One region of the Saccharobesus litoralis genome, then DNA from elsewhere that is predicted to be linked to it. Evidence: predicted binding sites of a transcription regulator. Region 1 holds the regulator's gene; the other holds the start of a gene.

What was found. The regulator MetJ, encoded in region 1, represses methionine synthesis genes. The targets are predictions, from matches to a motif close to TAGACGTCTAGACGTCTA.
Positions count from the first base shown of each region.
Region 2: the regulator MetJ is predicted to act here: its motif matches at 9,308-9,325, upstream of metK (methionine adenosyltransferase).

Region 1 is NZ_CP026604.1:2,452,623-2,469,364, reverse strand. It holds gene C2869_RS08630 (PilN domain-containing protein) at 1-459, opposite strand, end outside; gene C2869_RS08625 (pilus assembly protein PilM) at 447-1,526, opposite strand; gene C2869_RS08620 (penicillin-binding protein 1A) at 1,678-4,413, shown strand; gene argA (amino-acid N-acetyltransferase) at 4,702-6,012, opposite strand; gene argH (argininosuccinate lyase) at 6,144-8,072, opposite strand; gene C2869_RS08605 (argininosuccinate synthase) at 8,311-9,522, opposite strand; gene C2869_RS08600 (ornithine carbamoyltransferase) at 9,662-10,570, opposite strand; gene argB (acetylglutamate kinase) at 10,605-11,387, opposite strand; gene argC (N-acetyl-gamma-glutamyl-phosphate reductase) at 11,387-12,400, opposite strand; gene metB (cystathionine gamma-synthase) at 12,663-13,817, opposite strand; gene metJ (met regulon transcriptional regulator MetJ) at 14,109-14,441, shown strand; gene C2869_RS08575 (hypothetical protein) at 14,994-15,200, opposite strand; gene C2869_RS08570 (DUF4097 family beta strand repeat-containing protein) at 15,193-16,017, opposite strand; gene C2869_RS08565 (lytic transglycosylase domain-containing protein) at 16,296-16,742, opposite strand, start outside.
Region 2 is NZ_CP026604.1:2,976,535-2,993,276, forward strand. It holds gene C2869_RS10645 (DEAD/DEAH box helicase) at 1-1,722, opposite strand, end outside; gene C2869_RS10650 (glutathione S-transferase family protein) at 2,225-2,887, opposite strand; gene greB (transcription elongation factor GreB) at 3,121-3,594, opposite strand; gene C2869_RS10660 (Tex family protein) at 3,724-6,072, shown strand; gene C2869_RS10665 (DUF4760 domain-containing protein) at 6,335-7,240, opposite strand; gene metK (methionine adenosyltransferase) at 8,023-9,174, opposite strand; gene napE (periplasmic nitrate reductase, NapE protein) at 9,517-9,675, shown strand; gene napF (ferredoxin-type protein NapF) at 9,719-10,219, shown strand; gene C2869_RS10685 (chaperone NapD) at 10,227-10,499, shown strand; gene napA (nitrate reductase catalytic subunit NapA) at 10,517-13,015, shown strand; gene C2869_RS10695 (nitrate reductase cytochrome c-type subunit) at 13,026-13,517, shown strand; gene C2869_RS10700 (cytochrome c3 family protein) at 13,530-14,117, shown strand; gene rpoD (RNA polymerase sigma factor RpoD) at 14,700-16,532, opposite strand; gene dnaG (DNA primase) at 16,697-16,742, opposite strand, start outside.

The DNA.
Region 1 (16,742 bases):
GGGATCGCCCAATAACCATGACGATTCAATTTTGCGCAGCATGTTCGACAAACGGTTATTCGATTCGCTTTTGCCTTTTACCGTTACCGAGGCATCACGTTTTTCCAATTCAGTCAGATAAATACCTGGTGGCACCACCTTAACTAATTCATCAAGGATCTGCGCACCCAAATTTCGGTTCCGTTGCAGGTCAGCAATCAAGCCCATACGCTTTTCTAAATCGGCTCGCTTAGCTTTTAATTCTTTTATTTCTTCAATTTTGGTATTCAGCACGGCAATTTCATTGCGAATATACTGGTTACGTTTGTTTTGTTGTTCAATTTGACCAGAATAAAATGAGCTAATCAGCATGCCAATCACAATAACAATCACGGCTGTTACGGCTAACACGGCAACAAATTGCTTCTGCTTGAGCTCTCTTGCTTCTTCTCGCCAAGGTAGCAGGTTTATATGTGGCATGGATTAAAACTCCTTAAAGCCAAACCTGCCGCAATCATATAAGCACTTGCGCCTTGTTCTAATGTTGTGCTGTCGATTTTGCCTGAAATATCCATACCAGCAAACGGGTTTGCAACCACAACATGCACACCTAACTCATCTTCAATTACTTGCTTCATACCTTCAAGCATGGCCGTACCACCAGACAGTACCAAATAGTCTAGCTTGTTATTACCGCTTGAGGTTAAAAACATTTGAATGGCTCGCCGTATTTGCTGAATAACCGATGTTTGAAACGGAGCCAACACTTCAAAAGTGTAGTTAGGCGGTAAATCGCCATTTTTCTTAGCCAGCTCAGCTTCATCAAAACTTTTATTATAGTAATTAACAATGTTTTTCGTATATTGTTCGCCACCAAAATTTTGGTCTCGAGTATATATGGCTTCACCATCTTCTAACACTGTCATTAGGGTCATGTTTGCCCCCATATCAACAATGCCGACCAGCTTATTGGCCGCATCATCTGGCAATTGCGCATAAATTAAATCAGCAGAACGAGACAAGGCATAAGACTCAACATCAATCACCTTAGCCGTGAACCCTGCAGCCTCAATTGCCGCCACACGAGCTTGGACACTATCATTACGGGCTGCACTCAATAACACATTCACTTTAGACGGGTCAGCTTCATTGACTTCAAGCCGCTCAAAATCTAAGCTAACCTCTTCTAATGGATAGGGGATAAGTGAGTCTGCTTCAACTTCAATCTGACTTTCCATTTCATCTTCAGTCAGATTAACATCCATATAAATGGTTTTAGTTATAACTGTTGAACCAGACACAGCAGCAGCCGCTAATTTAATATTTTTAGGAAAGTGTTTACGTAACTTGCCTATTGCTTTCCCTAAGGCTTCAATATCTTGAATTTCTCTTTCATTGATAATGCCTTTGGGAATGGGTTCTTGTACGGCTTGGATCAAACGCACAGTTTCACCGTCCTGTTCAAGCAAGACTGCTTTAACAGCATAAGAACCTATATCTATGCCAACCATAGTGGTGTTACTTTGGCTAAAAAACGAAGAAAGCATGTTGTCGCTCGATCGGAATTATTATTTTTTAATGATTCTATTCAATTTAGACACCAGTGTGACAAAATACACCTCTGGGTATATTAACCCTAGCATGGACTATAGCGAGTATTAAATTTTTGTTCCACATTTTTTAATCTAGAGTGAACGAGTGAAGAGATTTTTTAAAGTAATCCTGTACTTAGGCTTGTTTGGCGTTGTTTCAGGTGTCGCCACTGTCGCAGGTATTTATTATTACATCAAGGATGAATTGCCATCGGTTGAAGTGCTGCAAGATGTTCGTTTGCAAACACCTATGCGGGTTTACACATCCGATGGTAAGTTAATCTCGCAATTTGGTGAGAAAAAGCGCATCCCTATTACATTACAGCAAACGCCTGATCATTTTATCAAAGCTTTACTGGCCGCTGAAGACTCGCGCTTTTATGAACATCCTGGAGTCGACTTTGTCGGCTTAGTTCGTTCAGCTGTTGCTGTCGTCGCTGCCGGAGGTCGTCGCACACAAGGCGCTAGTACATTAACTATGCAGCTAGCCCGTAACTTTTTCTTAACCCGTGAAAAAACCTATATTCGTAAAATCAAAGAGATCTTTATCGCTTTTCATATTGAGAGCCTATTAAGTAAAGACGAAATTTTAACCCTGTATTTAAATAAAAATGAATTAGGTAATCGAGCATTTGGTTTTGGTGCAGTTGCCGAGGTGTTATACGGCAAAACCATTGAGCAAGTGACAATACCAGAGTCAGCAATGATGGTCGGCTTGTTAAAAGCCCCTTCCAAGTACAACCCATTACGTCGCCCAATTTTAGCTAAACAGCGTCGCGATACGGTTTTATGGCGCATGAAAGAAGAAAAGTATTTAAGCGAGTCTGAATATCAAGCTGCTATCAATACGCCTTTAACGGCAAAATTTCATGGTGCGCAAATCGAAGTCGACGCGCCTTATATAGCTGAAATGGTACGCCAGCATATGGTACAAACCTATGGTGACGAAGCCTATACGGGCGGTTATCAAGTTTATACGACTATTTCATCTCGCTCTCAACAAGCCGCCCAGCACGCTCTCAGGCTAAATACACACGCTTACGATGAAAGACACGGCTATCGTTATGACGAAATTGAACAACTATGGCAACCATTAGAGCCAAAACAGTCTTTAACTGATGATAAACCTGCCATCAATAGTGAAACAATCAATGAAGCTAATGAACAAACACTGACAACTCAAGCTGTAGAATCAGATGTTGCAGAAGAAGACCCCACTTGGAGTCATGATGAGCTCCAAAACAAACTAAAAACCTTACCTGAGTTTGGCTTAATTAAAAATGCGGTTGTCATGAGTATTGATACAGAAAACGACAGCTTTACTTTTATCGACCAAGATAAACAAATAAGCCAAGTCAGTTGGCACGATGCTAAATGGGCGCGCCCTTATATCAGCGATACCATGCAAGGCAAAGAGCCAAACTCAATACAAGATGTGGTGCAAGTTGGGCAATTAATTAAAGTTCGCCGCAATCAAAACAATGATGGTTGGCGCTTGGCACAATTACCTGATGTTGCCGCGGCATTAGTCTCGTTAGATCCAGATAATGGCGCTGTTCGCGCATTAATTGGTGGTTATGATTTCCGTATGAGTGAGTACAACCGTGTCACGCAGGCTAAACGACAAGTTGGCTCGAATATCAAACCTTTTATTTATTCAGCAGCCCTAGAAAATGGTTTTACATTAGCCAGCATTATTAATGATGCGCCAATTAATCAATGGGATCGCAGTCAAGGCATTACTTGGCGTCCGAAAAACTCGCCACCTGTCTATGATGGCCCGATTCGCATGCGTCGTGCCTTAGCTGAATCTAAAAACGTCGTTTCGGTTCGCTTATTACGCAGTGTCGGCATAAACAAAGTCGTCGAACAACTCGCTAAATTTGGCTTTGATCCGAATGATATCCCGCGCGCCGAATCTATTGCCTTGGGCTCTGCTTCATTTACGCCATTAGAAGTCGCAACGGCCTATACCACATTTGCCAATGGCGGCCATCTTGTCACGCCGTATGTGATTGAAACCATTAACAATGAAGCAGGCGATACCATTTGGCAAGCCAACCCACCTTTAGCCTGCTTAGCTTGCCGATTAGAAGCCGAAGAACAAGCTGCGTTTGAACGCCAATTGGCAGCAGAACTGAGTGTTGAATTAAATGATGAACTAGGTGGTGAGTTAAACAATGAATTGGCTAATGAGTCACCCGACAATCAATACGCTAGTTTAGGCCAAGAAGTCCCCGAATATTTACAAGCCAAGCAAGTGATTAGTGAGCAAAACGCATTCTTAATTGCCGAAGCGATGAAAAGTACGATATGGGGCGGTGGTAGTTGGCGGCATAAAACCGGCTGGAATGGCACCGCTTGGCGCGCTCAAAAATTAAAACGGCGTGATATAGGCGGTAAAACCGGTACCACTAATGATGCTAAAGACGCATGGTTTAGCGGCTTTACCCCACAAGAGGTTATCACCAGTTGGGTCGGGTTTGATGATCACACTCGAGTGTTAGGCAAAACCAAATACAACAATAACTTAGGCAAAGATCAAATATTTGGTACTGAATTTGGTGCTAAAACCGCTTTACCCGCTTGGATCGACTACGCGCAAGTGGCTTTAGACGGCGTGCCTAAATCAGCGAAGCAAGCGCCTGCCAACATCATCACGGTTAGGATCGATCAAGAAACCGGTAAACTATCATCAAAAACGGATCATTCATCGCGCTTTGAGTACTTTATTGAAGGCACTGAACCGCATGAGTTTATTGATAACTCACCTTCCCCTGATGTGCTAACCGCTGAACTAGACGGTGAAGTTAGCGAAGCGGTTGAAGAAGGTATTTTCTAAGAACTTACGGTTTTCAATCTATCAAATAAAAAAAGGCGGTTAACTTATAGTCAAAGCTATCAGGTTTTAGGGGAAGCCGTCAAAGCTACCGCGTCCTGCTCACGCCCCTTACCTGCATCTATGCAGGCAAGCTTCGAGACCCCATAAGCATATGCTCTATTATGTGATTGGGGTGAGTAAGCGCTGACAATGAACCATAAAACCTGATCGCTTTGACTATATCAAATAAAAAAGGCGGTTAACTTAGTAAGTTAACCGCCTTTTTTTAAATCAGCTCTAACACCCAATTTATATCTGTTTCATAAAAACTTTCGATTTACGTTGAAAGTTATACATCTGCTGCTTACCTTCTGGTAAACGGCTAATCGGTTGTTCAACAAATCCTTGCTCAATAAACCAATGGGCAGATACCGTGGTTAAGACAAATATTGACTCTAATCCTTGTTTTTTCGCTTCGGCTTCCATCGAGTCCAATAAACGCTGCCCTCGATTACCACCACGATATTCAGGATGGATCACCACACAAGCCACTTCTCCAGTTTTCGCTTCAGGGTATGGATATAAAGCTGCGCAGGCGATAATCACATCTTCCTTTTTAATCACGGTAAACTGTGAAATTTCATTTTCCAGTAATTCGCGAGAACGTTTAACTAAAGTGCCATTTTCTTCAAGCGGTGCAATTAAATCGAGAATACCACCAACATCATCAATCGACGCGACACTGATCCGCTCACGATAATCTTTCGATACCATGGTACCGGCACCATCACGGGTAAACAGCTCTTGTAATAATGCCGTTTCGCTGGAAAAGCTAACACTGTGACAACGTTCAACACCCGCTTTACTGCAATTTAAAATAGCACGTAATAGCACACGTTGTGGGTGTGGCGTATCTTGATTAAGCAAACGATGCACAGTATTTAAATCACAACTACGGATCAACTCGCCAGCGGAATCAATTAAGCCATTAAATTCAGAAAAGGTGATCAGTTTATCGGCTTTTAACGCATTGGCGGTTTGTGTAGCTACATCTTCCAACGATAAGTTAAACACCTCACCGGTCGATGAGTAACCTAATGTCGAGATAAGTACAATGGATTCATCCTTAAGTTGCCTAGAAATGCCCTCACTATCAACTCGTCTTACTTCCCCCGTGTGTTTGTAATCAACACCATTTAACACGCCAATAGGTTTAGCAATAACAAAGTTGCCGCTACTGACCCGTATTTGCGCACCATGCATGGGCGAGTTGATTAACCCCATGGTTAATAAAGACTCGATATGAATACGCAACGAGCCTGTGGCATCTATCACCGCCGATAATGACTCTGTATCCGTGATGCGAATATTGTGTTCAATCTTTTGCTCTAGGCCGCGCTGCTCGAGTCGAGCATCAATTTGCGGTCTAGCACCATGAATTAACACTAGCTTAACGCCAAGGCTACGCAGTAAGGCAATATCGTGAATGATGTTAGAAAAATTAGGGTGTTGCACCGCTTCACCACCAAACATCATCACAAAGGTCTTACCCCTGTGGGCATTGATATAAGGTGCGGCATTTCTAAACCATTTAACGTAGTTTTGGTCGGCGTTTTCCATCATGATTTGCAAGCTTTATTAAAACTGAGTATGACAACTGAATTAGTCGTCGATAGATATAAATAGGGCGATATAAAAACATCGCCCTTATAACATTACTGAAATAGAGTGTGCAGGTCTAGCAATAAGCCTTAGCTACCTACATTGTACTCCATTGCGATCTCATCTTCTGGATCTTTACCTGGGCTTTGCTCGCTGTCTTCAATGATATTCTCAGCCAGTGAATCTTTATCAATCTTAGCAAAACCAAGTTTAGTGAAATAGTCTGGCTCGTAGGTTAATACAATCACTTTTTGTAGTTCAATTGAGTGAGCAAATTCCAGTAAATATTGCACCATAGCGCGACCTTGGCCTTTATTATGGAAATCTTGGTCAACCACAATTGAACGAATTTCTGCTAAGCCCGTTTGGTAGATATATAACGACGCACTACCAACCACTTGACCATCCACTTCAGCCACGACAAAGTTTTGAATATCATGGATTATATTGTCGCGTGAACGGTGTAAGATCTCGCCTTTATCAGCCCAGAAGTTAACAAGCGTAAAAATACGATCAACATCAGACATGCGCGCACGACGTACAGAAAGTGCGGCGGCTCGTTGCGCATTCAAGCGTTGCTTAACTTGCTTTAATGCAGTTTGAATTTGTTGTTTACCCGGTGCGCCAATGACATTAGCGCTTAACGTGCCGTTTTCACCCTGCACATTTTCTAAGGCTTTTTGCACTTGCACACGTGACGTACCACCTAGGGCTTCACGCTTATCTAAACAAGATTCGATTGATAAATACTGATATACATCGTTTTCGATCTTATCGCTGAACTCTTGTAACTGCGCTAATGTGAAGTCTTCTAGGGCGTGACCAGCATCAATCGCTGCTAATACCGCTTCACCAACAATATGGTGCGCTTCACGGAATGGAATATCTTTACCCACAAGGTAGTCAGCTAACTCAGTCGCATTCGAGTAACCTTGCTGAGCAGCCGCCAGTGTACGAGAGCGATTCACTTTTAAGCCATCGGCCACTAATACCGCCATTTGCATGACTTCTAACCATGTATCTAGTGCATCGAATAAGCCTTCTTTATCTTCTTGCATATCTTTGTTGTATGCTAAAGGTAAGGCTTTCATTGTGACTAACATACCAGATAATGAGCCGACAACACGACCCGCTTTACCACGAATTAACTCACAGGCATCTGGGTTTTTCTTTTGTGGCATCAATGATGAACCTGAGCTCACTAAGTCGCTCATTTCCACAAAGCCAGCTTCACCCGAGTTGTAGAAGATTAAGTCTTCAGCGAAACGCGACATATGCATCATGCTGATACTAGCGGTTGATAATAACTCGATTACGTGGTCACGATCCGAAACCGCATCTAAGCTGTTTAATGTCGCACAGCGGAAACCTAGGTTTTGTGCTAAGTTTTCACGATCGATTGGGTAAGCTGTACCCGCTAATGCACCTGAGCCTAATGGCGAAGTATCGGCACGGTATAAAGCGTCTTTTAAACGACCGATATCACGGTTGAACATTTCAACGTAAGCTAAACACCAGTGACCAAATGTCACAGGTTGTGCGCGTTGTAAGTGAGTGTAGCCTGGTAAAACTGTGTCTTTTTCACGCTCGGCTAACTCAGTCATGGCTTGTTGTAAGTTAACTAATGCCAGCAATAACTCGCCGCCAGTCTCTTTACACCAAAGTTTCAGGTCAGTTGCCACTTGGTCATTACGACTACGACCTGTGTGTAACTTTTTACCTAAATCGCCGGTTGCTTCAATTAATTTACCTTCAACCCAGCTGTGAATATCTTCAGCGTCTGAAGTTAAAATTTGTTTTGGATCTTGCTCAACCGAGTCTTTTAATTCGTTAAGCGCTTTATGCAGATCTTGTAATTCTTGCTGGCTTAATACACCAACCTGACTTAAGGCTTCAGCCCACGCCATAGAACCAACAATATCTTGCACGGCCATACGGTAATCTACCGGCAGTGAATCATTAAATTTCTTAAACTGTGCGCTTGCCGCTTCTTTAAAACGACCACCCCATAATGCCATGTTAGATCTCCTCGCATAAAAGGTAATGCTGGGCTTATCGGCTTTGATAAACCCTTAAATTTGGTTGAGCTTATTGCTTTTCTCACTCGACAATCAAGCTACAAAGCAAAGCAATAAACTCAGTTGAATAAATGGTAAAAAATCCTCTAGAGCAAACGCGCTAGAGGATTTAAGTTATTTAACCCGAAACAAATAGGCTAAATAGCCTGCAAAGTCGCCGCAAGCGACGACCTACAAATTATTTGCTTGCTTTGTTCAAAGCACCGATCCGGCTTGAAAGACTGAATAAACGAATAAAGCCTTCTGCGTCTTTTTGGTTGTAAACTTCGTCTTCACCGAAAGTTGAGAACTCTTCGTTATACAAGCTGTTTGGTGAACGACGTTGGATAACAGTACAGTTACCTTTGTATAAACGTACGACGATATCACCTGTGATTTCTTCAGCGAATGAAGCAGCAGCCGCTAATAAAGACTTAGATAGTGGCGTGAACCAACGGCCGTCATAAATCACGTGAGAGAATTCAAGACCAACTTGCTCACGGAACTTAAGTGAGTTTTTATCTAATACCATACACTCAAGCGCTTTATAGGCTTTCATTAATACAGTACCGCCTGGAGTTTCATAACAACCACGCGACTTCATGCCCACTAAACGGTTTTCTACGATGTCGATACGACCTACACCATGCGCTGCCGCTTTTTCGTTTAAGTAAACTAGAGACTCATGCGCCGATAACTTTTGACCATCAACGGCAACTAACTCACCTTTATCGAAACTTAATTCGATGGTAGCTGACTCGTCCGGAGCATCCATAGGATCAACCGTCATGGTCCAGATGCCTTTAGACGGCTCGTTCCATGGATCTTCAATTTCACCACCTTCGTGTGAAATGTGCCATGCGTTAGCATCACGGCTGTAAATCTTAGTTAATGAAGCAGAACAAGGAATGTTACGCTCTGCTAAGTAGTTAAGTAAGTCTTCACGAGAACGCATGTCCCACTCACGCCATGGCGCAATCACTTTTAATTGTGGCGCTAGCGCAGCGAAACAAGATTCGAAACGAACTTGGTCGTTACCTTTACCTGTACAACCGTGACAAACTGCATCAGCACCTACTTTAAGCGCAACTTCAACGTGCGCCTTAGCGATAACTGGGCGAGCCATTGACGTACCTAATAGGTATTCACCTTCATATACCGCACCCGTCTTAACGATTGGGAAGATATAGTCTTTAACAAATTCTTCTTTAAGATCAACAACGTGACATTCGCTAGCGCCTGAAGCGATGGCTTTTTCAACAATGCCTTCTAACTCGTCTTCGCCTTGACCAACATCAGCACAGAAAGCCACAACTTCACAACCATTGTAGTTTTCTTTTAACCAAGGAATGATAGCCGAAGTATCTAAACCACCTGAGTAGGCGAGTACAACCTTTTTGATATCTGACATGAAATTACTCTCTTTGTAGGTCGGGTTTTAACCCGACATTACCTTTTACATTATCGGGCAACAATTGCCCGACCTACAAGGATGTAGGAAATGCCGAAAATGTATGGAACAATTTTTCGGCGACCTACAATAAATACAATTATTTTAGCAGTGTCATTAACACGGCGTTTTGCGCATGCATACGATTTTCCGCTTGCGCCATTAAGATAGATTGCTCACTATCAACCACTTCATCAGTCACTTCAATACCGCGGTAAACCGGCTGACAGTGCATAAAGAATTTAGCACCTAAGTCACTCATTAACTTACCTGTAGTCTGATATGGCGCAAAAATTTGCTTGATGTCGTCAATCGACTTGCTGTCACCCATGGAGATCCAAGTATCATTATAAATCGCATCGACCCCTTTAGCCGCCGCAACATCATTACTGATAATAATTTCACCACCGTTTTTAGCGGCTAATTGCTGAGCAAGCTGAACAATTTGCGCGTCTGGACTATAGCCAACTGGTGTAACAGATACCACTTTCAAACCTAAAATAGCGCCAGCCAGCATGAGAGAATGAGTGACATTATTGCCATCACCAATATAAGCCAACGAGGCGCCTTCTAAACTATTACCTCGCGCTTCATACAAAGCTTGGTAATCGGCAATCGCCTGACATGGGTGATATAAATCACATAGCGAATTAACAACCGGCACGCTCGCAAATTCAGCTAACTCAGTTAAGGTATTGTGACTAAATACACGCGCAACAATACAATCAACCCAGCAAGATAAATTCAAGGCAAAATCTTTAACAGACTCACGCTTACCTAAGGCACCATTTTGTTGGTCAAGATAAACTGAGTGGCCACCCATTTTGGCAATACCCACATCAAAACTGACTCGGGTACGCAAAGATGGCTTTTCATAAATAGTGGCGACTGATTTACCCGCTAATGCTTGCGAATATTTACCCGGATTCTGCTTATGATCCGCTGCCAATTTAACTAAATCTAAAATCTGCTCTTTGCTTAGATCTTTAGTTGATAAAAAGTTTTCCATTTCGCTACCTGTTTTGACGAGCCAAAGCCTTTGGCTATTCAGCTACAACTGTGGTGCCGCAATCTTTGCTAGCTAACCACTGTGAAATAAGTTTGGGTTCACGCCAGTTTAAAATACCAATTGGCGCTTGTAGGGTTTTAGCCGTAGTTAATGCCGTATTAACTTTAACCACCATGCCATCAGTGATAACACCTTCAGCGATCAATTGATCGGCAACATCACGCGTCATGGTTGGGATAACTTGTTTATCACCATCCAAAATACCATCAACGTCTGATAACAAAACCAACTGGCCATTTAAAATCTTGGCGATGGCTTCTGCCGCTTGGTCGGCATTAACATTAAGTAATTGCCCGTCAGCAGTTGCGCCAATTGAACTCACTAGAGGTAAGTAACCACCCGCTAACAAATGCTGGATAAGACCAGCTGAACCTTGCGCGACCTCACCAACGCACCCTAAGTCAGGATCATTGACCTGACATTGAATATCAGCACCATCCGCTAAACAAACACCTACCGGCTTAGCACCCACTTCGATACCCACAGCCACCATTTGCTTGTTAGCTGTCCCCGCTAAACCACCAACCACGTAGGGCATGTGTTCAGTTGGGGTAATACGTAAACCGTCTTTCTTTTCGCTTTTGTGACCTAAATCAGCCAAGAGCTTTTGCACCAAAGCACCGCCGCCATGGACCACAACCACTGGCTGACTTTGACTAATTTGATCTAATTCTTTTAAAAAAGCGCGTAAACAGTCGGCGTTTTCTAATAACGCACCGCCGACTTTAATCACTAAGGTTTTTACTGCTGAGGTCATTAAATAAGACCTTTGCTTGATGCATAACCAAAACGTAAATTAGCACACTGCATGGCTTGGCCTGCGGCACCTTTTAATAGGTTATCGATAGCCGATACAACCACTAAGTAACCAGTTTGCGGGTCAAGCTGCCAATGAAGATCAACAAAAGGTGTACCTTCAACATCAGCAATTGATGGCCAGCTTTGACGTAAACGCACAATCGACTTACCTTCATATGCGCTCGCATAGGCTGCGTTTACTTGATTTTCACTAATGCCTTCACGTAATTTCAAGGTAATAGTCGCTAAAATACCACGCTTAAAGTTACCTAAATGCGGCGTAAAAATAACCGGATGGTCTAAATGTTCAGCAATTTCAGGCTGGTGTCTGTGACCTAATACGCCGTAAGGGTTTAAGCTAACTTCACAATAGCTAGACGTTAAGCTAGCACGACGGCCTGCCCCCGATACACCACTGGTTGCATTGATAATAGGCAGTACATTTGAATCAATAAGATCCGCTTCTTGTAACGGCTTAAGTGCTGACAAAGACGCTGTAGGGTAACAACCTGGTACTGCAACAATATCGGCCTTACGAATGGCTTCGTGGTTCCACTCAGCTAAACCATATACAGCTTGCTGTAATAACTCTGGGTATTTGTGGTCGAAACCATAGTATTTTTTGATTACATTTAAATCAGATAAACGATAAGCACCTGATAAATCAAAAACAACTGCACCGTGATGACGTGCTTGTGCTACCCATTCAACACTCGCTGCATGTGGTGTACATAAAAACACCGCATCACACTCAGACACAATTTTGCCAATTTGACTTTCGGCAATTGGGATCAAAGTGCGATCAATCTGATAAGCAAACTGGCCGTGAATAGAAGAGAACGGCTTGTATGCGTCTGCGCTATTTTCTGATACGTACAGACCCGCAATTTGAAACTGTGGATGTTTATGAACTAATGCAGCTAATTCTGCACCTGTATAACCACTTGCACCAACAATCGAAACTCTAATCATCTTCTGCTTCAATCCTTATTTTGACCCAATTTTACAACTTAACTACCTTAGCTAAGTAAATGGCCGACTATTTTGAAAAACCGCATATTCTAGCAGCGCAAAATAAAAAAGCGATGAATATTTGGCCAATTAAAAATATGAGTATTAAAAACGACAAAAGGAAAGCCTTTACGGGCTTTCCTCCACTTTTGTTAGTCTAGATCTAAATGAATTTTTATTCAATAAAAATGAATAAAAATTTAAATTAAATGCATTTTTATCTCTAAACTAATGAATCTAGCGCTTGCTTCACATCTTCAACAAGCTCATCGCCATCTTCAATACCAACCGAGAAACGCATCAAGGTTTGGCTAATACCTGCCTTTGCTTGCGCTTCGGCATCCATAGCAGCATGGGTCATAGTGGATGGATGACAAACTAAGCTTTCTGTACCGCCTAACGATTCAGCTAATGAAAAGTGCTCTAACGCATCAATAAATTGCGTAACTTGCTCTACACCACCTTTAAGTTCAAAACTTAACATGGCGCCAAAACCATGCTGTTGTTCTTTGGCAATTTCATGCCCTGGATGGCTTGGTAAACTTGGGTGATACACAGTATCAACTGCGGCATGACCATCTAATAATGCCACCAGTTTATTGGCATTTTCTTGATGCTGACGCATACGAGGCACTAATGTACGCACACCACGCAAGGTTAAATAGCTGTCAAATGCACCGCCAGTAATTCCGATACAGTTTGCCCACCAAGCTAGTTCTTCACCTAACTCTTTGGTTTTGGTAATTAATGCCCCAGAAACCACATCTGAATGACCATTGATATATTTAGTTGCTGAATGCACAACAATATCGGCACCTAAAGTTAATGGTTGTTGACACACTGGCGTTAAGAAAGTGTTATCAACGGCAACTAATGCGCCTTGTGCTTTAGCTTGAGCACAGATTTTTTTAAGATCAACAATGCGTAATAAAGGGTTACTTGGCGTTTCAACCCAAATTAATTTTGGCTTAGCGGCAATCGCGGCATCTAACTCAGCTTGGTTAGTCATGTTGATAACTTTTAATTTAAAGTTACCTTTGTCCGCTAAATTAACGAATAAGCGATAACTACCACCATAGCAGTCATGCGGTACCACTAATAGATCGTCAGGGCTAAGTAATTGCAAAGCAAGGTTGATCGCAGCCGTACCCGTAGCGGTAACAATTCCATGCTCGCCTTGCTCAAGCTCTGCTAAGGTTTCCGCTAAAATATCGCGAGTCGGGTTACCACAGCGGCTATAATCGTATGGGCCTTTTTTATCAAAGCCAGCGAAGGCGTAAGTCGAAGACAAATAAATGGGCGGCACAACCGCAGCGTAATTTTTATCGCTTTCAATACCACCGCGTACCGCGATAGTTGCTAGAGTTTTCTTGCTCATGGGATCCTACTAGGAGTTTTCAGACGTCTATACGGCCAGAATTTAGCCTTTGCAGCCAACGGAGTCAAACCGATTTAGGTATATATGCCATTAAAATAGGCAAAACGACATTTAATGCGCTACTTGACGAAGCATATCGGCAAGTTAGAATAAAACCTAGATTTATATTGGGGTAGCTTTGCTATACCTTGTAAAGCAGTTACATAATAATACTCAACCCTGTTAAAGCAACTGCCGAGCTATCCGCAATAAAAAATAGATAGCAAGTGGCACCAGCACTAAGAAAATTTTATGGCAAAGTGGAACGGCAAATACATACATCCCTACGCGGAACACGGCAAAAAAAGTGAACAAGTCAAAAAGGTCACGGTCAGTATTCCGGTAAAAGTGCTTAAAGTACTCACTGACGAAAGAACCCGCCGCCAAGTGAATAATCTGCGCCATGCAACCAACAGTGAATTATTGTGTGAAGCCTTTCTCCATGCGTTTACTGGCCAACCGCTACCATCCGATACCGATTTAGAAAAAAACAATCCGCATAAAATTCCAGAACTAGTGCGCGAAATTTTGCAAGAGATGGATGTCGATATTAGTGATGAAGATGCACTAATTGACGAAGAGTAATCTTGGTGGGTGAGGCTTTTACCTTACAAGTTCGCTCAATATAGTCTTCTCGCTCAGATTTTATGGTTCATTGTCTGCGCTTACTCTCGACTTTGCTTACATGGATGTAAGTACTTAGGTTTCGTCTGGAACTAGTACCTTTTCAATTTAATTTTGATTAGTTGAAAACATTGGTGATCACTTTCACACTGAGCGCGAAGCAGTCGAAGTGTCGGTAAATTAGAAAGTAATAAGACTTCGACAAGCTCAGCCTGAAGTTGTTTATTTAATCTAAATATGGCTAAAAACATCACTAGTGATAGTAAATTATGCGAGTGATTCAACTGATCATTTCTTTCTGGAAACAGTACTAAAAACCTGCCCCTAAAACCCGATCGCTTTGACTATAAATAAGTCAGTGACATTAATAACAACCAATCCTTAGCAAGCTTACACTTCAACTTTACAACCCGCGGAAAAATAAATTTAATTTTGATCAAATTTATTTGGAACTAATCCAATAACCACGAGTCCTGAATATTGTGATTGAAATGTGTTTGTATATCTCCCCTTTTATATCCCATTAGCTTTTGCTAATGGGATTTTTTTAGCCTTTTTGTGCATACCCAGATGTTTGCCAAGACGCCACCAAAATACAGCTTCAAAAACAATACCAAGAATAATAAATACCGCACCCAAAGGTGCCGCGCCTTGGCTCATAAAAATTAACGCAATAGCTAAACAACCAAGCGTTACTAAAAAACGTATTGCGCTAGCCATTTTGCTCTCCTGAAACGTTAACATTACTCAAACTAACCTCGCCAGAACCATCTTGGATGAGTGTAAAGCTGTTAGCTTGCTTGATCCTAATATCGCCTGCTCCATCTTCTACGCTAACCGAGCCCTGAATATGACTTGCATTAATATCACCTGAGCCATCATCAATATATAGCTGGCCAGTAATATTTTTGAGGGTTAAATCACCCGAACCATCTTTAATTTGCGTATCACCGGTAATATGAGATGCATCGATTTGCCCAGAACCATCCTCGATATTAACCTTACCAGACACTGATGTAATCTTAATATTTCCACTACCATCATGAACATCAACTGGGCCATTAATATCATTTAAAAATAGGTTACCAGAACCATCTGTAATATTAAGCGCTTGATAATTACCTTTGATCGCCATATCGCCACTGCCTTGTTTGACACTAAGCAACATGTTTTCTGGCAGGGTAAGGGTTAAATCAATTTTTTGCGGATTACGCCAGCTGTAATCGAAGCTGGTTCTTTGATTGGAGTCGATATAAATCACGCCCTCGTCTCGCCGAATGCGAATAACTTGGTCTGGATCAATATGTTTATCTATCGATTGGATCTTGGCGACTAACTTAATTTCAGCAGCATTAGCATCCGTTGTGATATTCAGGTTACCGGCATCTGCATCAATCAGCAGTTGTTGAGCTTGTTTAGGGTCAATATCAATGTGATGGCGCTTGCTATGCCAGTCTTGTTTATCTCCAATAACAACCACACAACCGGACAACGTAACAAACGCACTGGCTAACAGTGCAATAATAGGTGCTTTCATAACTCAATCCCTTATCTAGTATAGTCTTCTCGCTCAGGTCTTATGGTTCATTGTCAGCGCTTACTCGCCCCAATCACATAATAGAGCATATGCTCATGGGGCCTCGAAGCTTGACGGCTTCCCCTAAAACCTGATCGCTTTGACTATAAAATTAACAAAACTAGACAAGGTACTTCATTATTTATACCAATTATAAATAAACCTTAAATTTCAATTAGATAAACAACTTCCAGTAATAAACAACAATATATGAAAGGTTAAATAAGCTAAAAGTTAGCTTATTTAACCACACCCATTTTTTTGTTAATTATCGGGGTAAATAAGTTTTGCTGATCGCCTAATAACTGTGAGTAAACTTGCTGGTAAGCCAAAACACTTTTTACGTATTCACGGGTCTCTTTGTAAGGAATAGTTTCGATCCACAGATCGAGATCCATCTCTTCGCCTTGTGGTACCCACTTACGCACCCTATGATAACCTGCGTTATAAGAAGCAATCGCTAGTGGTAATTCATCGTCTACTTTATTTAGCAACTGACGCAAATATTTGGTACCCAGCTTAATATTTGTCGAGGGGTCATAAAGTTTACGGCTCGACAATTTTCGCCCTGCAACCTGTTTTGCGGTAGCCGGCATTAGCTGCATTAAGCCACGCGCGCCAGCACTCGAATGGGCATCTGTCATAAAAGTACTTTCACGCCGTGCGACAGCAAACGCCAGTGAAGT
Region 2 (16,742 bases), 520 kb from region 1:
ACCACCTTTGTTACCTTTTACTAACTGAGGTGAGATCTTACGCTTGCGGATAAATACGGTTTGTAACTTATCAAACTGCGCAGATGGCATACCTTTAGGTAAATCAACATGGGCATGGTTGCCGTATAAGTTAATTTGACCAATGTTTGACGAATCAAGGTTGATTTCGTTGGCAACAGCACCGACGATATCACCTGGGCGTACACCGTGGTCACGTCCCACTTCAAAGCGGTAGGTATCAAAGTCAGCATTGTCACGACGTTGACGGTTGCCACGCTCACCATCGCGGCCACGACCACGACCTTCGCGGCGACCATCACGCTCTCGACCGCCAAATTCACGACGGCCATCGCGTCCATCACGACCGCCACGGTCATTACGCTCACGTTCAACCGGATCGGCTTTCGGGAATAAAGGTAATTTGAATTGACGTTCAAATAACATGGCAGTTGCTAGCTCTTCTACAGATAAACCAGTTTCTTCAGCCATTTTAGCGACAACTTCTTGGAATTTCTCTAATTCTTTACCTTCAACAACCGCTTGTAACTGTTCTTGAGTGCGCTGAATGCGTGATGCACCTAGCTCTTCGGCTGATGGCATATTGAATTGTTCAATTTTACCTTCAGTTGCGCGCTCTAAGCGGAACAAGCTACGCATTTCACGGCCTGTTGCGAAAAGGATAGCTTCACCTTCACGACCAGCACGGCCAGTACGACCAATACGGTGTACGTAAGACTCTGAATCATGCGGTAAGTCATAGTTAATAACGTGCGAGATACGCGGAACGTCAAGACCACGAGCAACAACGTCTGTGGCAATCAAAATCGAAATACGACCATTTTTTAATTGGTCAACAATACGCTCACGATCTTGTTGTTGCATATCACCATTAAGTGCAGCTGCAGGGAAGCCTTTGCTGACTAAATGTTCCGCTAATACAATAGTATCATTACGGGTACGTACGAAAACGATCATCGCATCGTAATCAACCGTTTCGGCAATGCGCTCTAAACCGGTTGTTTTGCCTATACGGCTAACACGCCAAGCTTTTTGGGTAATGTTAGGCTTAGCGGCTTTAACGACAGGGATCTTAACGTGTACAGGATCTTTTAAGAACTGCTTAGTAATTTTACGAATAGGTGCAGGCATAGTTGCCGAGAAAAACGCCATTTGGGTATCTTCTGGTAACTTTTCAAGGATCCACTCAATGTCTTCTAAAAAGCCCATGTTTAGCATTTCGTCAGCTTCATCGAGAACACAGGCACGTAAGCTGTCCATTTTTAGACGCCCTTTGGCAATGTGATCCATCATACGACCTGGTGTACCGACGACAATTTGCGGACCGCGCTTTAAGTCTTTAAGTTGAGGTGTATAAGATTGGCCACCATAAACAGTAGCGACAAATAAGCCTTTGATCTTTTTCGCGAAATCAGTGATTGCTTCAGCTACCTGAATAGCAAGCTCACGAGTTGGGCAGACAACTAACATTTGCGGTTCGCGTACGCTAGCATCAATACGAGATAACAAAGGTAAACCGAATGCAGCGGTTTTACCTGTACCTGTTTGTGCTTCACCTAAAACGTCATGGCCTTCTAATAATGCAGGAATGGATTTAGCTTGGATTGGGGTTGGTTCAACGTAACCCATTTCAGTAATTGCAGCTAAAATTTCGTCAGCAAGGCCAAGCTCGTCAAAGCGAACCGAAGTAGTAGTATCAGTCATTTATTCTCTCTTTTAGATACGCAAGACAACAACAGCCCGTCTCGATTGCAAGCAATCAAGGCGCAGATATTCTAGTCTTGTCATGTTGCCTGCCTTCTAATGGCAGGATCAGAAATGAGGTTCAAGAACCTGTGTAAGACTTCCCATTGATTAGCAGTACCTTAATATGTACTGTTGTTGGCGCACATTAAATGTGGCTCATCTCAGTCTTAGTTTGGCAAATGGTAATTGCGTTTGGCAGAATTTTCATGCTGCGGTAGGCGCTTTAAACCTCGGTTTATAATGTCTCTATGAGACTGCAGCATTCGGGCTGCTAACCGACTATGGCTTAAAATGGCTCAGAGCGAGCGTCCCCCAGCACTTGTCGGAATGGCGCGCATAATACAGTAATTGTATTAAAGTGCAAGCGGTTGGTGAAAAAATAGACTGAAATGTTACAAAATAAAGAGCCACTTTTTAAATATTAAGTGGCTTACTGCGGTTTTTGAACAAACGACAGGTCTTAGGCGTTCGGCTTATTAACGATATAACTATCTTGCTTGGCAAAATAATCGATAAATAAGCTGTCAAAATCTGCCACTACCGATTGGGTAACCGAATCCAATGCCATGTACTGCTCAGACAAAGCCTGCAATTTAGGATAATTCGCTAAAATATTAATACCTTTTTGCTTTTGCAAAATAGCGAAACGATGGAAAAAAGGTGCAAGGGAAGAGTCTACTAGGCTGAAGTCGTCACCATTAAAAAATCCCTGCTCTGGGACTTGCGCTTCTAAACGAGTCAGTTTGCTATGCAGTGCGGTTTGCTGTTTATCTTCCTCAGCTGCGTTTGTGGCGTTAAGCCACGTATACTGATTCATTAAACATTGGCTGGTGTATTCTATCCAAGCTCGATCTTTGGCTTTGTTGATTGGTTCATAAGGCATTAATGTCGGCGGTGTGATCTCGTCAAGAAATTCGTTAATCACGGCTGATTCAAACAATACCTCGTCGCCATATTTCAATACAGGTACTTTGCCAAGTGGTGACATGGCTAAAAACCAGTCCGGTTTATCGGCCAGATCGATATAAGTAATGGCAAATTCAATGTTCTTCTGTTTAAGCGTAATAACTGAGCGTTGAACAAAAGGGCACAATTTAAAACTAACAAGTTCAATGGGTAACACAGGATGTCCTTAATTTATGTTAATGTGGATATAAGTTTATAGTCAAAGCGATCAGGTTTTAGGGGAAGCCGTCAAGCTTCGAGACCCCATGAGCATATGCTCTACTATGTGATTGGGGCGAGTAAGCGCTGACAATGAACCATAAGACCTGAGCGAGAAGACTATATTATGAGGCTGAAGTTAAGGATCCCAATGCTATCTAAAGTGCCTGATTGTTAAACGGTCGAGCGTGTTTATTTGTAGCGAATTGCATTAACGTAATAAACTTTGTCGCCGTCAGGTGTTTTAACTAACACTTCATCATCCACTTGCTTGCCAATTAATGCGCGTGCCATTGGTGAGTCTATGCTAATAAAACCTTGCTTGGGATCAAACTCATCTGAGCCAACCAAGCGATAACAATATTGGTTTTCATCATCGTCTTCTAAATCAACCCAAGCGCCAAAATAGACTTTGCCTTCTTGCTGAGGGTTGGGGTACACCACTTGCAGTTCGTCTAAGCGCTTAGTTAAATAACGCACGCGACGGTCTATTTCACGTAGTCGTTTTTTGCCATAAATGTATTCGGCATTTTCACTGCGGTCGCCTAGTGCTGCTGCTTCAGAGACAGATTGGGTCACTTTTGGGCGCTCTTCTTTCCAGAGGTATCTTAGCTCCCGTTCTAATACGTCCCACCCTTCACGTGTGATGTGATTACTGCGCGCCATTTTTCCTCGTTTTTCCGGTTTTCTGCTCTAGAATTATTACCAATCGTCCATATATACGATGGATTATCGATAAAATCCAGTTTAGCTGTCCGACAAAGACGTGGATAGCATTAGCTACAGGACACATGTATGTCAGAAATAGTTCAGGTTATTGCCCAAGAACTGAATGTTCAACCTTTGCAAGTTGCCGCCGCGGTCAAGCTATTAGATGAAGGTGCAACGGTGCCGTTTATCGCCCGTTATCGTAAAGAAGTGACGGGTGGTTTAGATGATGGTCACTTACGTACGTTGGAATCACGCTTAATTTATTTACGTGAATTAAATGAACGACGCGCAGTGATTTTAAAAAGCATTAAAGAGCAAGAAAAGCTGACGCCACAACTTGAAAGTTCAATTTTAGCGGCAACCAGTAAAACTGATTTAGAAGAACTGTATTTACCCTACAAACCTAAGCGTCGTACCAAAGGGCAAATAGCGATAGAAGCTGGCCTTGAACCTTTGGCAGATAGCTTATTGGCAGATCTAACGTTAAACCCAGACAACGAAGCAGAAAAATATTTGAATGCTGAGCACAATATTAATATTGGCAAAGATGCATTAGATGGTGCTCGCTATATTTTAATGGAACGTTTTGCCGTTGATGCTGAATTGCTCAAAAAGATTAGAACCTATTTATGGCAAAACGCCACGCTAGATAGCGCCGTTATTGAAGGTAAGCAGCAAGAAGGCGCTAAATTTGCTGATTACTTTGAGTTTTCTGAAAATCTTAATAGCATTCCATCGCATCGAGCATTAGCCGTGTTTAGAGGGCGTAACGAAGGCATTTTAACCGCGACACTTAATGCTGATCCGCAAGCTGAAGAAGGCGCAACCCACTCTGCCGTTGAAGTGATGATTGCTGACCATTATGGTTTTGAATGGCAAGGCCGAGCTGCGGAAACTTGGTTAAAGCAAGTGATCAAATGGACATGGCGCATAAAAATTAGCACGCATATGGAAACGGAGCTTTTTGCCCAAGTGCGTGATGGTGCGGAAGACAATGCGATTAAAGTATTTGCGACCAACTTAAAAGATTTATTAATGGCGGCACCGGCGGGAGCTAAAGCCACTATCGGATTGGATCCGGGTATACGTACCGGGGTTAAAGTCGCGGTTGTCGATAATACCGGCAAAGTATTAGATACCGCGGTTATTTATCCACACGAGCCACAAAATGCTTGGGATAAATCAAAACGTACTTTAGCTAACTTAGCTCGCAAACATAAAGCGCAATTGATTAGTATTGGTAACGGTACAGGTTCGCGTGAAACTGACAAGCTTGTCGGCGAATTAATGAAAGACGAAGCCGAATTAAAGCTGGTTAAAGTTATGGTTAACGAGGCGGGTGCATCTGTGTACTCGGCAAGTGAGACAGCTGCGCTTGAGTTTCCAAATATGGACGTTTCATTGCGCGGTGCGGTATCTATTGCGCGTCGTTTACAAGATCCATTAGCCGAGCTAGTAAAAATTGAGCCTAAGTCTATTGGTGTGGGGCAGTATCAGCATGATGTGAGCCAGAGCATGTTAGCGCGAGCGCTAGATGCTGTCGTGGAAGATTGTGTTAACGCGGTGGGTGTTGATTTAAACATGGCATCCGTTCCATTATTGACTCGTGTCTCGGGTTTAAATAAAACCTTAGCGCAAAATATTGTTGAATTTCGTGACAGTAATGGCCGATTCCAAAATCGTAGTGAGTTGAAAAAAGTCACACGTTTAGGGCCAAAAGCATTTGAACAATGTGCTGGCTTTTTACGCATTGCTGATGGCGACAATCCACTTGATGCCTCGTCTGTACATCCAGAAGCCTATCCTGTCGTTAAGAAAATTGTTGAGGCTAACCAAGTCGCGGTTAACGAATTGATCGGCAACAGTACTAAATTAAAAGCGTTAAAAGCGGCTGACTATACTGACGAAAAGTTTGGTCTGCCGACGGTTACTGACATTATTAAAGAGTTAGATAAACCGGGACGCGATCCGCGCCCTGAGTTTAAAACAGCCACCTTTAAAGAAGGGGTGGACTCCATTAATGACCTAAAAGTGGGAATGAAGTTAGAAGGTGTGGTGACCAATGTGACCAACTTTGGGGCTTTTATTGATGTCGGCGTACATCAAGACGGCCTAGTACATATTTCAGCCATGTCAGAAACCTTTATTGATGATCCGCGCAAAGTAGTTAAAGCGGGTGACATAGTTAAAGTGAAAGTCACAGAAGTGGATGTGGCGCGTAAGCGTATTGGTTTTACTATGCGCTTAAATGACGAAGTTCATGCCACAGCGAGCGACAATAAAGCGAAAGGTAATCCAAATCAAACCAAACGTGGTGCTGGTAACAACCGCGGTAAATCTGGCGGTGGTCAGAAGAGTTTTGGTGGTAATAGCCTAGGTGGCGGTGCTATGGGTAACGCCTTTGCTGAAGCGTTTGCTAAGGCTAAAAAGTAGTTAATTCAATCCCCTTGATTTTATAAGCGGTGGCTCGATGTCGCACACCGCTTATATTTTGTCTCTCATACTACCCGATTCGACCTGCATCAATATTATCTTTTTTAGGTGGAAGTTTGGGTAAAAATACCGATTTCTGAGCACAATCTATAAAATTTTAGTTAGCTATGAATTACACTATTTGGCTGTCCTTTGACTCATTTAATTAGTGTATAATTGACGATAGAAGTAATTCCCCCTCAAGCCTGAACAATATTGGCTACTAGCCCCTTTTGTTTTTTTGTTTTTTATCAAGCTGAAGGCAATCAAAGTCTCGGCGTTCTTTCCATCGTTCTTCCAGTTCAACGAGATTTGAAAAAGTTTTCTTTGATTTGTTTCTAGCATAGGAAACTATTTGCTCAGCTCTTTGGTAGTGACCAATAACAACAGCCCCAATTGTTTGAAACAACAACTCCTCATCCAATACACCTGATTTTATGCCATAAGCTAGAAATTCATAGTAGTTAAGTAAGTAAGAGTGAGCAGATATACTTTGAATTTTTTTTTGTGTATCAGTTAAGTCGGTATTGCTTAAGACTGTATTACTTGAGTGATATGTTTCGACGTCTTCCTTGCTTATTGTTGTATGGCTTCTACTAGGATAATACCTATTGGCTAAGCGAGTTTGCTCTTGAAATTCTTCCGAAACGCGCATTTGCAATAACACATTTAGAGAGTGATTGGTCTTGTTGTGTTGCCTAGTCAATTGATGCTGGACGAACCACCCTAATATCACAAGAGCACCTGCTGATGTATAACCAAGCAGGTCTATTGCCTCTGAATTCATTTTTGATGCACCACCTTGAGGGATTGCACTTTGCCAAATAGCTACTACTAAGAATAAAAGTGCTAACCCTAGAACACCAAAACCACCCCAAAAAAAACGTTTACCATAAGGTAAAAATTTTGCTTTATTAAGAGGAACAAACACTCCTATAAAGAAGAATAAATAAGAAGCTATCCAAAATATCAATTTATTATCAGCATAGAACCCTTCAGAATGCCCATTCGCACCACATGCAAAAGTAGCTATTAATAAACTTATTGCTATTGATGTGTAGTTGAAAAAGTTTGCTTCGCGTTTAATGATGGAATTAATGGTATCCGATATTGTGTAATGATCTTCCATTGTGTTACTCGCAGTATCCCAAAAACCAAAAAGCCTCCAACAGGAGGCTTAGTACTTAAGTGTGAATGGATATTAGTCAAGATATCCATCTTGTAAAGGAGTGTCTAAATAGCCTTCGTCAATAGAAGGACTTAGAGCAGTCCCATTAATGGCTTTGTTTAAATATATATTTTTCATAACAATCTCCTTAAAATACATTCGTATAACTTATTTATACGTAAGCTTTACGAATTTAGATTACCTCACCTATTATAGGCTATCGGCGCGAGAGTATATAACTTTATATATCAGCCCTGCAATTTATTTGAGCGGCATAAATATTATTGAATATACTCTTAGTACATTTAAGCGTAGTTTAATTGCGCTTAAATGACAGTTATTAATATCAGTTCTTGCTACAGAGTAGAAATTAACTTTGATCTAAATTTACCGCAACAATAACTAGTTCGTCAACAATTACACTGCGATTAATGTATTTAAACGTATTTTAAAGTGTTTAAACTGTCTTTAAATGTTTACGAATAAGATTTTATTAAAAATTAAAACCACGTCCTCTGGGTGTGGATCCTATTTTAATCCAAGTTAGAATGAAAACGTGAATTGATGGAGTCTCAAATTAGTAGCTAAAGTAGAAAGCCATAGTGGCAATGAGGGAGTGGTACTTTGCTCAATTGAACGAGAGGCGCTTGGGTTATGAGGTAGGGGTAGTTGTTAAGTTTAAAATGTTAGCCTAATCAATTTGTTAGGCTAACTAACATTTACTAAAGCTAAATTTGAGCCTATTACAGACCAGCAGCTGCTTTTAATGCATCAACTTTGTCGGTTTTTTCCCATGGAAATTCTTCGCGACCAAAATGACCGTAAGCAGCAGTAGCTTGGTAGATAGGACGCTCTAAATCTAACATGGTTAAAATACCATACGGGCGTAAATCGAAATTAGCGCGCACGATATCCGTTAACTTGTCTTCGGCAATTTTACCAGTACCGAATGTTTCAACACTGATCGAGGTTGGTTCTGCAACGCCAATCGCGTAAGACACTTGAATTTCACAACGGTCAGCTAAACCTGCCGCAACAATATTTTTGGCTACGTAGCGTCCCGCATAAGCTGCAGAGCGGTCAACTTTAGATGGATCTTTACCAGAGAAAGCGCCACCGCCGTGACGTGCCATACCGCCATAAGTATCTACAATGATTTTACGGCCAGTTAATCCGCAGTCACCCATAGGACCACCAATAACAAAACGGCCGGTCGGGTTAATATGGAATTGGGTTTCAGCATTTAACCATTCTGCTGGTAACACAGGCTTGATGATTTCTTCCATTACGGCTTCGCGTAAGTCAGGTGTAGAAATACTGTCACAGTGCTGGGTTGATAAAACTACCGCATCAATACCTGTGATTACGCCATTTTCATAAGCAAAGGTAACTTGTGATTTAGCGTCAGGGCGCAACCAAGGAAGAGTACCGTTTTTACGTACTTCTGCTTGGCGTTTAACCAAACGGTGAGAGTAAGTAATAGGAGCAGGCATTAACACGTCAGTTTCGTTCGATGCATAACCAAACATTAAACCTTGGTCGCCGGCACCTTGGTCTTCTGGACGAGAACGGTCAACACCTTGATTAATATCAGGTGATTGCTTACCAATGGTGTTTAGAATGGCACAAGAGTCAGCATCAAAGCCCATGTCGGAATGAACGTAACCAATTTCGCGCACGGTTTTACGGGTGAGTTCTTCAATGTCTACCCATGCAGAAGTGGTTACTTCACCACCTACCATGACCATGCCGGTTTTAACATAAGTTTCACAAGCAACACGAGCCTTTGGGTCTTGCTCTAAGATGGCGTCTAATACGGCATCAGAGATCTGATCAGCAATTTTATCCGGATGGCCTTCAGAAACTGATTCTGAAGTAAATAGATGTTTAGCCATGGCTTTATCCTCTTGGTTTAGCAGTCTTTAGCAAACTAACAAGTAGTTGACTGGATAAGTCGGTTATTTCGATGGTTTTTTAGCCATCGACAAAGTGCGCACAGTGTATTCATTTTAAATTAATTTGCAAGTTTTTACGTCTAGACGTCTAAACGTCTTTATGTGAAAACGTCTAAGCCTAGTTTGCTATCGACGATACGCGGTAAAACTTGATGTAGATCAGATCAATTGAGCTTAACGCTGACTCTATTCAAGTCGCTGGCCAAAAATTGATCTCACGCAAAGTTCCTTTTTTAAGAGTTGTTAATTTGATCACCAGCAAAGAAGCTAGATAGGTGATCTATGAACCAAGAACAAACTTCAGAGTTGAAGAGCCGAGAAAGAAATACCTTTCTGTTTTTGACTATTTTTCTCGCCCCCATTTTGTCCATCATTATTGTTGGTGGCTATGGGTTTATGGTGTGGATTAGCCAACTGTTATTTGGTCCTCCAGGCGCATAAGTCTGGTGGATGACTATTTTAGGAATGGCAAGGTCTAACCCGCATGATTAATCGTAGCCGTCGCGGATTTTTAACCGGTAAGCGTCATTGGCAGCCAGCCATGCGTTTACCTTGGTTGAAAGATGAGCAAACATTTTTCAATTTATGTGATCAATGTGGTGATTGTATTGCAGCGTGTGAAACTCAGCTTTTAAAGCGTGATAAACAAGGCTGGCCACAAGCTGATTTTTCAACTGCAGAGTGTACATTTTGTCAAAAATGCGTTGCCGTTTGCAGCAAGGCCATGTTTGTTGATGACAAGAGCCAAAAACCCTGGTCTGCCAATATTCAAATCAACGATAAATGCTTTGCCAGTCATGATATTTATTGTCAAAGCTGTCGAGACGCGTGTGATTCCAGGGCCATTCACTTTCGTTATATCGATTCAGCTATTCCTAAACCTGAAATAAACCTGACCGATTGCAGTCAATGCGGCGCTTGTATTGAGTCGTGCCCGCAGCAATCAATCGACTTTAATCTAACTCAACCCTCTACCACGGAGTAAATGAGCTATGTCCGCAGTACAAGAAGCGAGCCAGCCCGAGTACCACGTAGCCAGTTTTGTTGCTCAGGCGATACCGGCACAAATTCAAAAGGTGCAAAACAGCATTTTAAGCCAAGCCGGCAGCGAAATTCACGCGGTAAGTGATGAAGGCAAAATTGTTTTTACGATTGAAGCTGATAGTCAAAATCGCATTGGTAAAACCATTGATGACATCAAACAAGATAGCGCCATTTTGACTTTGGCGCCGGTATACCACCAATTTTTAACAGAACAAGTTTAATTTCACTGGGGAATAATATGACTATCAATCGCCGAGAATTTATCAAAGCCAATGCGGTAGCTGCCGCGGCGGGCGTTGCCGGTGTCGCGGTACCCGCAAAAGCCAGTAACTTAATTACAAGTAGTGAATTTACCAAACTAAAATGGGATAAAGCCCCTTGTCGTTTTTGTGGAACGGGCTGTAGCGTAAACGTAGGTGTTATGGACGGTAAAGTTGTAGCCACTCATGGTGATATCAAATCACCGGTTAATAAAGGCTTAAACTGCGTTAAAGGCTACTTTTTATCTAAAATTATGTACGGTAAAGACCGTTTAACCACGCCATTATTACGTAAGAAAAACGGTAAATTTGACAAAAATGGTGATTTTGAACCCGTCAGTTGGCAAGAAGCTTTTGACATTATGGAACAAAAAGCCAAAAAAGCCTTACGTGATTCTGGCCCAACAGCCATCGGCATGTTTGGTTCAGGTCAATGGACAGTGATGGAGGGCTATGCCGCCGCTAAATTGTATAAGGCGGGTTTTTTATCAAATAATATTGATCCCAATGCTCGTCATTGTATGGCATCAGCTGTTGGTGGTTTTATGCGTACCTTTGGTATCGATGAACCTATGGGTTGCTATGACGACATTGAAGCAACAGATGCCATGGTGCTGTGGGGTTCAAACATGGCAGAAATGCATCCTATTTTATGGACTCGTATTACCGATCGTCGTTTAAGCGCTCCGCATGTCAAGGTTCATGTTCTTTCTACTTTTGAACACCGTAGCTTTGATTTAGCCGATAACGGCATGATTTTTACCCCCCAAACTGACTTAGCCATTCTTAACTATATTGCTAATTACATTATTCAAAATGACAAGGTAAACAAAGACTTTGTTAATAAGCACACTAAGTTTGTTAAAGGGCAAACGGATATTGGCTATGGTTTACGCCCTGAGCATCCGTTAGAGCGCAAAGCGAAAAATAACAATAAAACGGCAGGTTCATCTACTCCGATCAATTTTAAGCAATATGCCGAGTTTGTTAGTACTTACACAGCCGAATATACGTCTAAATTATCAGGGGTACCTGTTGATAAGCTTGAACAATTAGCCGAGTTATATGCTGATCCTAAGCGCAAAGTTTGTTCTTTTTGGACGATGGGCTTTAACCAACATACGCGCGGTGTTTGGGCTAATAACCTGATTTATAACATTCACCTATTAACCGGGAAAATATCTACGCCGGGTAACAGCCCATTCTCATTAACCGGTCAACCATCAGCTTGTGGTACGGCTCGTGAAGTTGGCACGTTTGCTCATCGATTACCGGCTGATATGGTGGTAGCCAAGAAAGCTCACCGAGATTATGCCGAAAAAATCTGGCAATTACCTGAAGGGACTATCCCGCCGAAACCGGGTTACCATGCGGTTTTGCAAAACCGTATGTTAAAAGATGGCAAGCTGAACTTTTATTGGGTGCAGTGTAATAACAATATGCAAGCGGCTGCCAATATGATGGAAGAGGGCTATCCGGGTTATCGCAATCCTAAAAACTTTGTTGTGGTATCAGACCCATATCCAACTGTCACAGCGCAAGCGGCAGACTTAATTTTACCAACCGCAATGTGGGTAGAAAAAGAAGGGGCTTATGGTAATGCTGAGCGTCGTACTCAAGCTTGGTATCAAATGGTTAAAGCGCCGGAAGGGGCTAAATCTGATTTATGGCAATTAGTTGAATTTTCAAAGCGTTTTAAGGTGCAAGATGTTTGGCCTGCTGATTTGCTAGCGAAAAAACCAGAATATCGTAATAAAACTTTGTTCGATATTTTGTATGCCAACGGCAAGGTCAATAAGTATGGCTTAGATGAAATCCCAGACGATCGCTTAAATGATGAAGCGCGCGAATTTGGTTTCTACATTCAAAAAGGTTTGTTTGAAGAATATGCCAGCTTTGGGCGCGGCAAAGCTCATGATTTAGCACCGTATGATGTGTATCACACTGTGCGCGGTTTACGTTGGCCGGTTGTTGACGGCAAAGAGACGCTATGGCGTTTTAAAGAAGGTTCAGACCCTTATGTTAAACCAGGGAAAGACTTTGAGTTTTACGGCAAACCCGACGGTAAAGCCTTGATATTTGCTCTGCCTTACGAGCCGCCAGCAGAATCTCCTGATGAAGAATATGACTTATGGTTGTCTACAGGACGGGTGTTAGAGCATTGGCATTCAGGTTCAATGACTCAACGTGTGCCCGAGCTTTATAAAGCCATACCCGATGCATTGATATATATGCACCCAGATGACGCGCGTGCTCGTGATATGCGCCGAGGCGACCTAGTTAAAATTGTTTCTCGGCGCGGTGAGGTGCAAACACGAGTTGAAACACGGGGCCGCAACAAGCCACCTAAGGGTCTAGTGTTTATGCCTTGGTTTGATGCGAGTCGCTTAGTTAATAAAGTGACATTGGATGCCACAGACCCGTTATCAAAAGAAACAGACTTTAAAAAATGTGCTGTCAAAGTGGTTAAGGTTTAGGAGAAAAACAATGAAACTTATTAATAAAAAGTGGTTAAGTATTGTTGCTGTCGCGTTTGTGTTACCTACCTTAAGTGCACTGGCGGGAGATTCTGAAATAGCAACGCTGCGTAAGGATACGCAAATCGAACAGCAAAAAACGCCGAAAGTGATCCCCAAAGTGGTCAATACCGACGTTAAGCAAAAACGTAGTTACCCGATGCAGCCACCAGTGATCCCGCATCAAACGCGTAATTATGAAGTGAACTTAAATGCTAATAAGTGCATGTCTTGCCATAGTCGCGAACGCACCCAAGAGTCTCAAGCGCCTATGGTGAGTGTGACTCACTTTATGGATAGAGATGGTAACTTCTTGGCTGAAATTTCACCGCGACGTTACTTTTGTAATCAGTGCCACGTAACACAGAAAAATGCGCAACCGCTCATCGATAATAACTTTACCGATATGCAAAGCTTGATGAAAGACAAGTTAACTAATACCAAGTTACCTAAAGCCAAATAGTAGGAGGCTAAAATGAAAAGACTTTTACAAATTGGCTGGCAGACACTTAAAAAACCCAGTGCCTGTTATAGCTTAGGCTTTTTGGTTGTTGGTGGTTTTGTCGCGGGTATTATCTTCTGGGGGGGATTTAACACCGCCCTAGAAGCAACCAACACAGAACAGTTTTGTATTGGTTGTCATGAAATGGAAGCGAATGTGTATGAAGAAATGAAAAGCACTATTCATTTTTCAAACCGTTCCGGTGTACGTGCCACATGCCCAGATTGCCATGTGCCGCACAATTGGACAGATAAAATAGCTCGTAAAATGCAGGCTTCTAAAGAAGTGTGGGGTAAGATCTTCGGCACCATTAATACACGCGATAAGTTCCTTGATCATCGTCGCCGTTTGGCAGAAAACGAATGGCACCGTTTAAAAAGTAATGATTCTTTGGAATGTCGTAACTGTCATAACTTTGATTACATGGACTTTACATCACAAAGCCCACGTGCAGCCGAGCAGCATTCAACCTCGTTAAAAGCGGGCGAGAAAACTTGTATAGATTGTCATAAGGGTATAGCGCACCAGTTGCCTGATATGACTGGTGTCGAAGGCTGGTAAATTTCTGCCTCAATGCACTTTATGCTGCGTTCGACCGCAATTTCTACCCAGGTCACGTACTCGCTGTACGCTCCCTGGGTTAGAAATTTTGTCTGCCTTGCCTAAAGCACATTGAGTTTGAAATTAAGCTTTTAGTGGGCGAGCATTTATGCTTGCATTGACCTGCCAAATATATTGGCAGGTCAATGCAAGACTACCAAAAGTAGGGGCTTGTAAGCCAAGAGCCTTACCTACGATAGGAATTTTGTCTGCCTTGCCTACTAAAGCTCATTGAGTTTGAAATTACATTTATAAGGCGAGCATCGATGCAGATACTTAAGATTTGTTGGGAAAAAATCTTGAATGTTTGCAGAACAGAACCTGAGAACCGGCCAGTAAAATAACCATTTATATCGCCAGCTAATAAAAGTTTCCAACTCCGTGGTTTGGGTGCTCAATTGAGTGCCCTTTTTTCTTTCTTATTTCCTCTTTCTGAGAAGGGGGCGGGAAGAGGAATGTTTGTCGTAACGGATAATATGCAGATACAAAAAACGCGACTTAAAGTCGCGTTTTTTATGTTCGTCTTTTGCTACAAGCGAAAGATTATTCGTCTAAGAAGCTCTTAAGCTGCTCTGAGCGAGACGGATGGCGTAGTTTACGCAATGCTTTTGCTTCAATCTGGCGAATACGTTCACGTGTCACGTCAAATTGTTTACCCACTTCTTCTAATGTGTGGTCGGTATTCATATCAATACCAAAACGCATACGCAAGACTTTAGATTCACGTGCAGTTAAGCCGGCTAATACGTCACGAGTGGCGTTTTTCAAGCTTTCTGAAGTAGCTGAATCAACGGGTGAGTCGATTGTAGCATCTTCAATAAAATCACCAAGATGCGAATCTTCGTCGTCACCAATAGGTGTCTCCATTGAGATTGGCTCTTTAGCAATTTTTAACACTTTACGGATCTTGTCTTCCGGCATTAGCATTTGTTCTGCTAATTCTTCCGGAGTTGGTTCACGACCCATTTCTTGCAACATTTGACGAGAAATACGATTCAATTTGTTGATCGTTTCAATCATATGCACAGGAATACGGATAGTACGCGCTTGGTCAGCAATTGAACGAGTAATGGCCTGACGGATCCACCAAGTTGCGTAAGTCGAGAATTTATAACCACGACGGTATTCAAACTTATCAACCGCTTTCATTAAGCCAATGTTACCTTCTTGGATAAGATCCAAGAACTGTAAACCACGGTTAGTGTATTTCTTGGCAATTGAAATAACCAAACGTAAGTTAGCTTCAACCATCTCTTTCTTGGCTCGGCGAGCTTTCGCTTCACCAATTGACATGCGGCGGTTAATGTCTTTAATCGCGTGGATGTTTAGCTGGGTTTCTTCTTCAATTGACTTAAGTTTAAGAATGCTGCGTTCAATATCTGGGCGTTGGCGCTCAAGTGCTGGCGCATAATCTTTACCAGAAGCAACCGCTTTGCTTAACCATTCAGTTGACGATTCATCACCGGCAAATGCTCGCATAAATTCCACTTTAGGCATTTTTGCGTACTCAACGGTTAACTTCATGATTAAACGTTCTTGAGTACGAACACGATCCATCATGGTGCGCATGTTGCCGACTAGCAGATCAAACTGCTTGGGAACTAAACGGAACTCTCTAAATAACTCTGTTAATGCTGCAATAGCTAATTGAGATTTGGTATCTTCACGGCCATGAGCGTCAATATGACTACAGACAAGTTCATATGCCTTGCGTAATTCAGTGAACTTCTCTTTGGCTTCCTCCGGATCGATACCTGTATCTTCTTCTTCCTCTTCGCTGTCGTCATCGTCTTCATCATCTAAATCTTCATCCGATAACTCAGAGCCGACATGCGTGGCGGTAGGTGCGATATCGTCTACTTCATTGGGGTCGATAAAGCCAGTGACGATGTCAGATAAGCGAATCTCTTCTGCTTCGTATCTGTCCCACTCGCTTAATAAGTGAGACATTGAATCTGGGTATTCAGCAACTGAAGATTGTACTTGGTTAATACCATCTTCAATGCGCTTGGCAATTTCTATTTCGCCTTCGCGAGTGAGTAGTTCAACGGTACCCATTTCACGCATGTACATACGCACAGGGTCAGTCGTACGACCAATTTCACTTTCTACCGTTGCAAGTGCTTGTGCGGCCGCTTCAGCCGCATCTTCATCGGTAGTATTGGTTTCTTCAGCCATCAAAAGTTGATCGGCATCAGGTGCTGTTTCAAACACCTGAATACCCATATCGTTGATCATACCAATGATGTCTTCAATTTGATCTGAGTCGACAATTTCCTGAGGAAGGTGATCGTTGACTTCAGCATAGGTTAAATAACCTTGTTCTTTGCCTTTAGCAACGAGAAGCTTTAGTTGTGACTGGCGGTTTGGCTCCATACAGGCTTCCACTTATAATCTTTAGTTGGTCAAAATACGAGGACAGTAAACGACCAATTATAACACGGTCTGTTAATTACTGTATTAAAAATAATGCATTTTATATGCATGTCTATTTAACATGCGCTTTGATGCTAACTATAGGCGCTGTTTGCTAGCTTTGCCTACATTTTTAACAATTGCTCTAGCTCTTGTTTTTCATTTTGTCGA